Regions from separate parts of the Streptomyces sp. NPDC050439 genome, predicted to be linked through region 3. Evidence: riboswitches for the same ligand, from Rfam matches in the RefSeq annotation. Region 3 holds a riboswitch; each other region holds the start of a gene.
What was found. A riboswitch is a leader RNA that binds a small molecule or an ion and turns the genes downstream of it on or off. The one in region 3 is predicted to bind cobalamin.

Region 1: it holds a riboswitch for cobalamin, as region 3 does, so the genes downstream of both, AB0I66_RS15500 (ABC transporter substrate-binding protein) here and AB0I66_RS31920 (ABC transporter substrate-binding protein) in region 3, are expected to answer to the same signal.
Region 2: it holds a riboswitch for cobalamin, as region 3 does, so the genes downstream of both, AB0I66_RS16175 (prenyltransferase/squalene oxidase repeat-containing protein) here and AB0I66_RS31920 (ABC transporter substrate-binding protein) in region 3, are expected to answer to the same signal.

Annotation. Positions count from the first base shown of each region.
Region 1 covers NZ_JBFAJT010000003.1:547,268-551,169, forward strand. The annotation lists gene AB0I66_RS15495 (iron chelate uptake ABC transporter family permease subunit) at 1-813, opposite strand, end outside; gene AB0I66_RS15500 (ABC transporter substrate-binding protein) at 810-1,862, opposite strand; cobalamin riboswitch at 1,928-2,114, opposite strand; gene AB0I66_RS15505 (VOC family protein) at 2,122-2,586, opposite strand; gene AB0I66_RS15510 (helix-turn-helix domain-containing protein) at 2,592-3,458, opposite strand; gene AB0I66_RS15515 (haloacid dehalogenase-like hydrolase) at 3,654-3,902, shown strand, end outside.
Region 2 covers NZ_JBFAJT010000003.1:694,264-698,165, forward strand. The annotation lists gene AB0I66_RS16165 (aldehyde dehydrogenase) at 1-446, opposite strand, end outside; gene AB0I66_RS16170 (MBL fold metallo-hydrolase) at 642-1,691, shown strand; cobalamin riboswitch at 1,744-1,873, shown strand; gene AB0I66_RS16175 (prenyltransferase/squalene oxidase repeat-containing protein) at 1,997-3,214, shown strand; gene AB0I66_RS16180 (SCO2322 family protein) at 3,244-3,882, shown strand; gene AB0I66_RS16185 (energy-coupling factor transporter transmembrane component T) at 3,890-3,902, shown strand, end outside.
Region 3 covers NZ_JBFAJT010000008.1:348,065-351,966, forward strand. The annotation lists gene AB0I66_RS31915 (iron ABC transporter permease) at 1-357, opposite strand, end outside; gene AB0I66_RS31920 (ABC transporter substrate-binding protein) at 525-1,478, opposite strand; cobalamin riboswitch at 1,522-1,679, opposite strand; gene AB0I66_RS31925 (M67 family metallopeptidase) at 1,643-2,065, opposite strand; gene AB0I66_RS31930 (amino acid permease) at 2,148-3,617, opposite strand.

The DNA.
Region 1 (3,902 bases), on a different contig from region 3:
CACGAAGCCGATGGCGCCCGCGCTGCTGACCAGCGCCGCCGTGAGCAGGGCCGTCACGGAAAGCAACAGCAGGCGGACCCGGGCCACATGGACGCCCAGTGTCGCCGCCGCGTCCTGGCCGAACGCGAACGCGTCCAGCGTGCGGGCCTGAGTCAGGCAGACGGCGAGGGACGCGAAGAGCACCGCCGCGCACAGCGAGACGTCCGTCCAGCCCACCCCGCTCAGCGAGCCGAGCAGCCAGAACAGGACACTCCGCGTCGTCTCCGCGTCGCCCGAGGTCAGGATCACGAACGAGGTGATCGAGGAGAAGAGCTGCATGGCCGCGACCCCGGAGAGCACCACCCTGTCGGCGCTTCCGCCCAGGCTGTGGCTGAGCAGCAGCACCAGCGCGAAGGAGACGACTGCCCCGACGAAGGCCCCCGCCGACACCGACACCACTCCCCCGCCGACCCCCAGGACGACGATCGCGACCGCGCCCGTGGACGCCCCCGAGGAGACGCCGAGCACGAAGGGATCGGCGAGCGGGTTGCGCAGCAGGGACTGGAGGACGGTTCCGCAGACCGCGAGGCCCGCGCCGCAGACCGCCGCGAGGAGCGTGCGCGGCATGCGCAGATTCCAGACGATGCCGTCCCGGATGGGCGTCAGCGTCGCCTCGCCCCAGCCGAGGTGCGCGGCGACCGCCGACCACACGTCGGGTACGGAGATGTCCGCGGGGCCGATGGTGACGGCCACCGCCACGGAGAGGGCGAGGGCGGCGACGCCCGCCGTCCAGAGCAGGACGGAACGTATGCCGCCCGCGGCGGCCGCCTTCACTTGTCGAGGCCGAACTCGCGCAAGGCGCCGGCGACTTGTTCGATGCCGTCCACCGTGCGGATGGTGGGGTTCATGGCCTGGCCGCTCAGCAGCACGTACCGCTTCTTCTTCACGGCGGTCAGGTTCTTGGTGACGGGGTTGGACTCCAGGAACTCGATCTTCTTCTTCGCGCTCTCGGCCGTCTGCGACTTGCGGGTGAGGTCGCCGATGACCAGGACGTCCGGGTCGCGGTCGGCCACCGTCTCCCAGTTGATCTGGGGCCACTCGTCGCGGGTGTCGTCGAAGACGTTCCGCACGCCGAGTTCGCGGGTGATGATGCCCGGCGCCCCGCAGCAGCCCGCCATGTAGGGCGCGTCGGAGTTGGCGAACCAGTAGAGGAGCGACGTGTCGGACGCCTTGCTGTCCTTGATCGTCTTCGTGGCTTTCGCCACCCGGCCCTTGAGGTCCGCGATCAGGCGTTCGCCGCGCTTCTCGACCCCGAACGCCTTGGCCAGGTCACGCACTTCGCCGTAGACGGTGTCCATGGTCAGCGTCTTGACGCGGCTGCCGTCTCCGTCGCCGCTGTTGTCCTTGCCCGCGCAGTCGGAGGGCGAGACGTAGGCGGGTACGCCGAGTTCGGCGAACTTGGCGCGGTCGGCGACGCCGCCCTTGCTGACCGTCGCCACGAAGGAGGCGGTGACGAAGTCCGGCTCCTTGGCGAGGACCTTCTCGAAGGAGGGGTAGCTGTCGGCGAGCCGGTCGACCTTGGCGTTGTCCTTCTCCAGGCCCTTGAGCACCGGGTCCGTCCACGTTCCGGTGCCGGCCATGCGGTCCGCGAGGCCGAGGGAGAGCAGGATCTCCGTGGAACCCTGGTCGAGGGAGACCGCTCGCTGCGGCGGCGCCTTGATCTCCGCCTTCTTGCCGCAGGAGGTGAGGGTCAGCGGGTAGCCGGCGGCCTTGTCGTCCGTGGTGGAGGTGGTCGCGGAGCCGCCTCCGCACGAGGTCAGGGTGACGGCCAAGGCCGTGGCGAGAAGAACAGACGTACGTACACGACGGGCAATGGAGGACACGAGATCCCTTGAGTCTCACGGCTCATACGCGGAGCCTGGCCTGCTTCGTCACCTCCGCCGCCCGGTGTGCGGACGAAGGTGCCAGCAGGTCTTCGGACTCGGGGATCGGCCGGGCGGGGCGCCTTCCCAGGCGTCCATGGACGCCCAGTGGCCGTGGCCCCGCCCGTTCCCCCTCACCGCTGCGCGTCAGTTCCGGATTCGCACCGGATTCCCTGGCCCTGGTGTGGGTTGACTGGCGTGCGCAAGCTATCACGCGAGGTCAGGACGGCTGCTGGGGCCTCGGTGCGCCGCGGTAGGTGCCGAAGGACCATTTGTTGCCCTCGGGGTCGGCGATCGCGAACTCCCGGCTTCCGTACGGCTGGTCCTCGATCTCGCGGATGATCTCGACGCCCGCGGTGCCGAGCCGCTGGTAGAGGTCGTCCACGCGGTCGGTGACGACGTACGCGCCGAAGGTGCCGGGCTTCAGGCACCAGGCCTGGGACTTCTCGTCGTACGAGCCGAGCATGATCGCGCCGCCTTCGGGCCAGTCGAGCTCGGCGTGGGCCACGCGGCCGCCGTCCTCGTAGACGGCGGTGCGCAGGAAGCCGACCGTGCCGACCAGGAAGTCGATCAGTGCGGGGGCGTCGTGCGCCTGGAGTGTCGGCCAGACGGCGGGGGCGCGCCCTTCAGGACTTGGGGCTGAGGCGGACTGGGGCTGCTGGTTCTGCTTCTCGGTCGTGTTCATGAGTCCTACTCTTCGCCCCCGCCATGGCTCCCGGCTTGGATATTCCGGCACTCTTCGGCCAGCCAGGCGCTGGGGCTGGCGCCGGTGTACTGCCGGAAGTCCCGCACCAGGTGGGAGTGGTCGTAGTACCCGCAGTCCGCGGCGACGCGGGCCAGGTCGGGGGCCGCGCCCGCCGCGACGGGGCGTACGACGGCGTTCCGTGCGCGCTGGAAGCGCATCAGGCGCCCGGCCTGCTTGGGGCTCAGGCCCGTCTCGGCGCGGAAGAGGGTGGTGAGGCGGCGTTCGCTGAGCGCGACGTGCCGGGAGAGCCCGCGCAGGGTGCCCACGCCCTGGTGCCGGGCCAGCCAGGCCCATGCCTCGCCGACCTCGGGCCGTACGGAGCCGGCGGAGGTGGCGGCGGCCGCACGCTGCCTCAGGTAGGCGGAGAGGGAGGCGAACCGCTCCTCCCAGCCGTCCTGCTCGCACAGCAGCTCCCGCAGCTCGGCGGCGCGGCGCCCCATCACCTCCGCGCCGGGCGTCACCAGCTCACCGGCGAGTTCCGCCGCCGGTACGCCGAACAGGGCGCGGGCGGCCAGCGGGTGCACGGCGAGCTGGATGCCCGCCTCGTGCTCGGGCCGTACGACGTACGCCGGGGACTGGTGGAGGCCGCCGAGGACGATGTCGGTGCCGATGGCGCCGCGGGTTCCGGCCTGCTCGGGGGTGGCGCCGGTGACGACGGGGCCGTCCAGCGAGAAGATCAGCGTCAGGTACGGGGACGGCAGGCCGCGGTGCAGACCCGGCCGCTCGCCCCGTGTGCGGTAGCCGACGGCGGACACCACCATGCCGTCGAGCCGCGGGGCGGCCCGCACGAACTCCCGGGAGACGGTCTCCATGTCTTCCAGTATGCGATGAGCGCCGCCATGGAGCAGGCCCGAAAGCGCGGTGGGCGTCCGTCTCCCCTACCCGCGCACGGCGGTCCCATGCCCGTTCCGTCCGGTGATGTCGATCATGGGAATCCGTGGGGCGACCTCATACGATGACCCGCCGCTCCGGACGGGGCGCAGACCGCTCTCAGGGGGCACCGAACCATGGCATCTAAGGCAAAGGGCAAGCTGGCCGTCATCGGCACGGCGGGCGCGCTCACCGCGGCCGTTCTCGCGGGGACGGCGCTCTGGCCGGGCAAGGACGCGACGGCCGCGGACGCCTCCGCGAAGTCGGCGAGGACGGCGAAGGCCGCGACGTCCGAGCTGAAGCACTGGCCGAAGCCGGTCGCGAAGAAGCTGGGCAAGGTCATCGCGAAGAACGAGGACAAGGGCGCGTACGCCGTCTTCGACGCG
Region 2 (3,902 bases), on a different contig from region 3:
ACGACGCCGACCGGCTCGCGCCGCACCAGGATCTTGCCGAGGGCGCCGTCGCGCGCCTCCTCGTACGTGAAGTTCTTCGCGACCGTGAGCGCGGAGTCCCAGACCATCATCGCGGCGAGGGCCTGCACCATCACGCTCGATGTGTACGGGGTGCCGTTCTGGGAGCTGATGACGCGGGCGATCTCCTCGTGCCGTACGGCGAACGCGTCCTTGATCCTGGTGATGACCTCGATCCGCTCGTCGAGGGTCATCCGGGGCCAGGGGCCCTCGTCGAACGCCTTGCGCGCGGTGGCGACGGCCCGGTCGACGTCGGCGGGCGCGGCGTGCGGCACCCGCGCGAAGACCTGGCCGGTGTGCGGCGAGACCACCTCGATGACGTCCTTGCCGTGGGGATCCACCAACTCCCCGCCGATGAACAGCTGTCCGTGTTCCACGAGCTCGGTCATGGCTGACTGCCTCCTGCGGGATTCCGCCTGCGCGGCACGCTTTCTGACACTGTTTCAGAACTGATACCAGTTCTAGTTCCACTAGTCCACGGAGGGCAAGGCTCAAGTAGCCTGTTGAAACGGTCGACTTAGGCGATCATTGGAACCAGTTCTAGTTACGGTCGAGCGACGAACGAGAGAAGAAGAGGGCGCCCGATGACGCAGGTGACCGAACCGCAGGTGACCGAGCACGGCGGGGGCGTATGGAGCATCAAGGTCCCCATCCCCGACAATCCGCTGGGCTTTACCCTCGTCCACCTCCTGGACACGGACGCCGGCCCCGTACTCATCGACACGGGCTGGGACGACCCCACCTCCTGGGACGCACTCGCCGAAGGCCTCGCCGCCTGCGGCACGTCCGCCGACGCGGTGCACGGCGTCGTCATCACCCACCACCACCCCGACCACCACGGCCTCTCGGCCAAGGTCCGCGAGGCGTCGGGCGCGTGGATCGCGATGCACGAGGCCGACGCCTCGGTCGTACGCCGCACCCGGACCGGGCCGCCCGCCCGCTGGTTCGACTACATGGCGGAGAAGCTGACGGCCGCGGGCGCCCCCGCCGACCATCTGGCCCCTCTCCTCGCCGCCCGTGACGCGGGCCGCGCACCCCGGCTGCCCGGCCTGGCCGCCGCGCTCCCCGACCGCGACATCACCCCGGGCGAGCTCCTCGAACTGCCGGGGCGCAGGCTTCGCGCGATCTGGACCCCCGGCCACACCCCCGGCCACGTCTGCCTGCACCTGGAGGAGGAGCACCCGGCACGGCTGCCGGGCCGCGGCCGCCTGTTCTCCGGCGACCACCTGCTCCCCGGGATCACCCCGCACATCGGCCTGTACGAGGACCCCGACGACGAGACCGTCACGGATCCCCTCGGCGACTACCTCGACTCCCTGGAGCGCATCGGCCGCCTGGGGGTCGCCGAGGTGCTCCCGGCCCACCAGTACGCGTTCACCGACGCCCCGGCCCGCGTCCAGGAGATCCTGGCCCACCACGAGGAGCGCCTGACGGATCTGCTCGCCCTCCTCGCCGAGCCCCTCACCCCTTGGCAGCTCGCCGAGCAGATGGAGTGGAACCGCCCCTGGGCCCAGATCCGCTACGGCTCGCGGAACATCGCGGTCTCCGAGGCCGAGGCCCATGTGCGGCGCCTGGTGAAGCTGGGGCGCGCCGAGGCGGTGGGCAACGATCCCGTGCGGTACCGCGCGGTGTGACCTCCCGCCGGGGGCGGCCACCCCGGGGCGCCTCCCCTACGGGCCGGTAGAGTGGCCCCGTCGTCATCATGCCCGTACGGGGGGAAGCCGGTGCGAATCCGGCGCTGACCCGCAGCCGTGATCCACGGTCCCGCAAGGACCGCCGGAGAGCCGGATCGCCCCGCATGGAACGTGACCGGCTCGCGTCATCGGAACCGCCGATGACCGGCACCGTCGAGGTATACGGAGCCGGAGCCGCCCGGTGCCCGTGCCCGCACGCGCCCGTGCTGCCCCGCTCCCCCGCAGGGAGAGGCACCCGCCGCATCATGAACGTTCGCCGCAGCGCAGCGGTCCTGGCCGCCGTCGCCGTGTTCGGTTCGGCCGCCGCCCCGGCCGCCTTCGCGGACACCGCGTCCCCGTCGCCCTCCGCCAAGCTGCCCTCGGGTCTTTACGGCGACGCGGACCCCAAGTTCGACGGGGTGTTCCGGCAGTCGTACGCCCTGCTCGCCCAGGACTCGGCCGGTGTGAAGCCCGCCGCGAAGTCCGTCGACTGGCTCACCGGGCAGCAGTGCTCGAACGGCGCCTACGCCGCCTACCGCCCCGACGCGGGCGAGCCCTGCGACTCCAAGACGATGCTCGACAGCAACGCGACGGCGTCGGCCGTGCAGGCGCTCGCCGCGCTCGGCGGTCAGAAGAAGACCGTCGGCAAGAGCGTCGACTGGCTGAAGTCCGTGCAGAACCAGGACGGCGGCTGGGGCTACAGCCCCGGCATGGACTCGGACGCCAACTCCACCGGCATCGTGATCGGCGCGCTCGTCGCGGCGGGCGAGAAGCCGGAGGGCGTGAAGTCGCAGAGCGGCAAGACCGCGTACAGCGCGCTGCCCGCCCTCTCGATGAGCTGTGGCAAGGACGGCGGCGCCTTCGGTCTCGCGGACGTCAAGTCCGGCAAGCTCTCGCCGAACGCCGACGCCACCGCGGCCGGTGTCCTCGGCGCCCACGGCAAGGGCCTGGTCGTGGACGCGGCCGAGAAGAAGGAAGCCGCCCCGAAGTGCGCGAAGGCCGACACCGCCGAGCAGGCGGCGGCGAACGGCACGGGCTACCTCCTGAAGACCCTCGCCAAGGGCGACGACCACCTGATGTCGTCGATGCCCGGCGCAAAGAACATGCCCGACCTCGGCAACACCGCCGACTCCGTGCTCGCGCTCGCCGCTGCCGGTCAGCCGGAGCAGGCCGAGAAGTCGGCCCAGTGGCTGGCGAAGAACTCCGCGCAGTGGGCCGAGAAGTCCGGCCCCGCCGCCTACGCCCAGCTGATCTTCGCCGCCCACGCCGCCGGCATGGACCCGCGTGACTTCGGCGGCGCGGACCTGGTCAAGCAGCTCAACGCGCAGGGTCCCGCCCCGGAGGCGACGGAGAAGGCCGCCGACGAGAAGAAGGACAGCGACGACGGCGGCCTGAGCATCTGGTGGATCATCGGCGTCGGCATGGTCGCCGGCATCGGCATCGGGTTCCTCTACAGCGGCAACAAGAAGAAGCAGCAGCTGTGACGCGGGGTCGCGCGCGGTGCGGGCGCCTGATGGTGGGGGCGCTCCTTGCCGCCCTGCTCGGCGTCCTCACCGCCGCCCCCGCCCAGGCCGCCGGGTATCGCTACTGGTCCTTCTGGGACCGGGACGGTTCCACGTGGGCCTACGCGAGCCAGGGGCCGAGCACCGCGCGCCCCGACGACGGGGCCGTCCAGGGCTTCCGGTTCGCCGTGTCCGCCGACTCGAAGGACGCCGCGAAGCCGCGCGGCGCCGCGGACTTCGACACGATCTGCGCCAAGACCCCCGCCAAGGACGACCGCAAGCGGATCGCCCTGGTCATCGACTTCGGCACGCCGGGCGACGCCCCCGACGGGGAGAGCCCGCCGAAGGCGCGTACGGCGTGCGCGCAGATCGCGGACGACGCGACCAGCGCGGACGCGCTCGCCGCGGTCGCCAAGCCCCTGCGCTACGACAGCAACGCCCTGCTGTGCGCCATCGCGGACTACCCGAAGTCGGGCTGCGGCGAGCAGGTCTCGGGCAACGGCGAGTCCGACGGCACGGAGAAGAAGCCGGCCGCGAGCGACGAGGACAGCGGCTCCGGTGGCCCCTCCGTCGGTCTGATCGCGGGCGTGGCCGCCGTCGCCCTGCTCGGCGGGGCCGCCGTCTGGCAGGCACGCCGCCGACGCGGCTGACCACACGATGACCGATCAAC
Region 3 (3,902 bases):
CGGGATGGTGAGGGTGGTGGCCAGGCCCGCTCCCAGGCCGAAGACGCTGCCCAGGACGATGACGGCGACGGCTCCGGCGGAGGCGCCGGAGGAGACTCCGAGGAGGAAGGGGTCGGCCAGGGGGTTCCTCACCAGGGCCTGGAGGACGGTGCCTATGACGGCCAGTCCCGCGCCTACGGCTGCGCCGAGCAGGACCCGGGGGAGGCGGACGTCCAGCACGATGGTGCGGAACGGGGAGGGGTCGGCGCCGCCCCGCAGGATCTCCATGACCTCCGAGGCGGGTATCCGGACCGATCCCAGGGCCAGACCGGCGATGCTCGTCGCCACGAGGGCTGCGAGAAGCGTGGCCGTGACCATGGCGTAGCGCCGTCGTGGGTGCGGGTGGTGGTCCCTGGCGGGGCTCTCCCCGATCCCGCCCCTTCCCGAAACCGGGGCTCCGCCCCGGACCCCGGACTGGTTGCCGTCCATCACCGGCTCCGCCGAGTTCGTCCTCAAACGCCGGACGGGCTGGGTTCTGCTGCCCTTCACAGCTGGTCCGCCAGCTTCCCCACCGCTGCCGGGGCCCTTACCCCCGCCACCGCGTCCGACAGCGGGAGTACCGCGAAGCGCTTGTTCTTGATGGCGGGGACATCCGCCAGGACCGGGTCGTCCAGGAGGCGCTTCTTCTTCTGGGCCACCGTCGTGCCGCCGTAGTCGAGGATCACGATGGCCTCGGGCTTGCGGTCGACCACCGACTCCCAGGACGCGTCGCCGAAGGACTTGTCCAGGTCGGCGAAGACGTTGCGGCCGCCCGCCCGCTCGATGATGTCGTTGCCGATGCCCCGGCCGCCCGCCGTGAAGGCGGACTTGTCGCCGCTGTCGTAGACGAAGACCGGGACGGGCTTCTTCGACTTCGCCTCCGTCCGCGCCAGTTCGCGCTGTGCCGCGGTCACCCACTTCTCCGCCCGCGCCCGCACCCCGAACGTGCTGCCGACCTCGCGGACCTCCCTGTAGACGTCGTCCATCGACACCGGCTTCTTGGCGCAGCCCTCGACGTTCAGGCGGCTCTCTATGCCGGACTTGGCCAGGGCTTCGCGACTGCGGCCCTCGCCTGCCTGGAAGGCGCTCGTGTAGCCGCCGTAGACGAAGTCGGGGTTCGCGGCCAGGAGCTTTTCGTACGAGGGGTATTCCTTGGCGAGGACCGGGGTGTCCGCGTACGCCTTCGCGTACTTCGGCAGGACCTTGTCGTCCAGGTATGCCGTGCCCGCGATGCGGTCCTTCAGGCCCAGCTCCAGCATCACCTCCGTGACGTGCTGGTTCATCGTCACGGCGCGCTTGGGGGGTGCTTCGTACGTCGTCTTCACGCCGCAGTTCGTGACCGTGTACGGGAAGCCGGGGGCCTTGGACTCCGGCTTCGAGTCGGTGCCGTCGGAGGACGAGCACGCGGCGAGCGGGAGCAGCAGGGCCGCGGTCATGAGCACGCGTATGGGGCGGGGCATGGCTGAGCGCCTCCTCCAGGGGATTTCCGCGTCCCCTGCGTCGTGGGAGAAGAAGGCGGCAGGTCAGTTCCTGACTGCCCCACCCGCGAGGGGTGGGGTCACAGTGGCGGGACCGTGCCGGACTCGCACCGGCTTCCTGGGTCCTGCCGCCTCATAGGTGAGGCTCAGTATGCCTGGACGACCTTCACCTCTTCTTCGGTGACCTCGCCGTCCACGATCCGGTAGGAGCGGAACTGGAAGTCACCGGCGCCGTCGGTGTCGGCCGTGGAGACCAGGACGTAGTGGGCGCCCGGCTCGTTGGCGTACGTGATGTCGGTGCGCGAGGGGTAGGCCTCGGTCGCCGTGTGCGAGTGGTAGACGATCACCGGCTCCTCGTCGCGGTCGTCCATCTCGCGGTAGAGCTTGAGGAGGTCGCCCGAGTCGAACTCGTAGAACGTGGGCGAGCGTGCCGCGTTCAGCATCGGGATGAAGCGCTCGGGACGGCCGGTTCCCTCCGGGCCCGCGACCACACCGCAGGCCTCGTCGGGGTGGTCCTGGCGCGCGTGCGCGACGATCTGGTCGTGAAGGGCCTGGGTCAGGGTCAGCATGGCAGCCAGGATAAGCAGAAGGGCCGGCCCGTACCGAAGAGTGGTACGGACCGGCCCACATGCTGGGATCAGGTGCTGAGGACTACTTCGCCGCGTCCTGCGGCTCGGTCTTCCCGCCGACCTCGGACTGCGGGTCGCGCTTCTGCATGACCAGGTAGCCGATGCCCAGGATCAGGGCCCAGACCGGAGCCGCGTAGAGCGAGATCCGCGCGTCCTCGTCGATGCCCATCATGACGATGACCATCGCGATGAAGGCGAGCGCGAACCAGCTCGTGTACGGGGCGCCCGGGGCCCGGAAGGTGGACTGCGGCAGCTCGCCGCGGTCGGCCTTGCGGCGGTACTTGATCTGGCAGACCAGGATCATGATCCAGGCCCACATGCCGGAGATGGTCGCGAAGGAGACGACGTAGTTGAACGCCTCGCCCGGCCACTGGTAGTTGATCCAGACGCCGACCAGCATCAGGGCGGCGGAGAAGGTGGTGCCGACCAGCGGCAGGCCGTTCTTCGTCAGCTTGGTGAAGAACTTCGGGCCCTGGCCGTTGAGCGCGAGGTCGCGCAGCATGCGGCCGGTGGAGTACATGCCCGAGTTGCAGGAGGAGAGCGCGGCCGTCAGGACGACGAAGTTGACGATCGCGGCCCCGATGCCGAGGCCCATCTCCTGGAAGGCCGCCACGAACGGCGAGACGCCCGGCTGGAACGAGGTCCACGGCACGACCGACAGGATCATGACGAGCGCGCCGACGTAGAAGACGGCGATGCGCCACGGCACGGTGTTGATGGCCTTGGGCAGGACGGTCTTCGGGTCCTTGGACTCGCCCGCGGTGACGCCGACGAGCTCGACGGCGAGGAAGGCGAACATCACGATCTGCAGCGTCATCAGCGTGGAGCCGATGCCGTTCGGGAAGAACCCGCCCTGGTCCCACAGGTGGGAGACGGACGCGGTGTCACCGGCGTCGGAGAAGCCGATGGTGAGGATGCCGGCGCAGATGAGGATCATGCCGATGATCGCGGTGACCTTGACCATCGAGAACCAGAACTCGAGCTCGCCGAAGAGCTTCACCGAGATCAGGTTGGCGCCGTACAGGATGACCGTGAAGATCAGCGCGTACGCCCATTGCGGGATGGCGTCGTGTGTCCAGTACTGCATGTACTGGGCCGCTGCCGTTACTTCTGTGATGCCGGTGACGACCCAGAAGAGCCAGTACGTCCAGCCGGTCACGTACCCGAAGAACGGGCCGATGAATTCACGCGCGTACTCCGAGAAGGAGCCCGAGACCGCGCGGTACATGAGCAGCTCGCCCAGGGCGCGCATGATGAAGAAGATGACAAGGCCGGCGATGGCGTACGCCAGGATGAGGCTCGGACCGGCCTTGTGAATGGCCTTGCCCGCGCCGAGGAACAGGCCGGTGCCGATGGCACCGCCGATCGCGATCATCTGGATCTGCCGGGCGCCGAGCCCGCGCTGATATCCCTCGCCTGACGTACCGGACGAACCGCCCGTTCCGTCGGCCTCATTGCCGTCGTGATGCTCTTCGACCTGCACTGAGGTCATGGTGACGCCTTTCTCCACGCTGATCCGTGCCCGCAGTCTGCGTATGGCCACGGATCAGGTCCTGATCCCCCCGGATATGGATGGAGTGCTACCGGCGGTCTGCCGGCCCGAGCGCCATCGGTGACATGGGTGGCGTCACCGAGTGGTCGTGAAGATTTATCACGGCCGCAACAGTGATCGGCCGTGGCGCGTGTGGCCCATGCCACGAGAAGAACCGGACAAAATTCCCTTGGCGCGTCAAAAGTGCGCATTGAAGTGACGCGATCGTTATCCGGATTTGAGCGT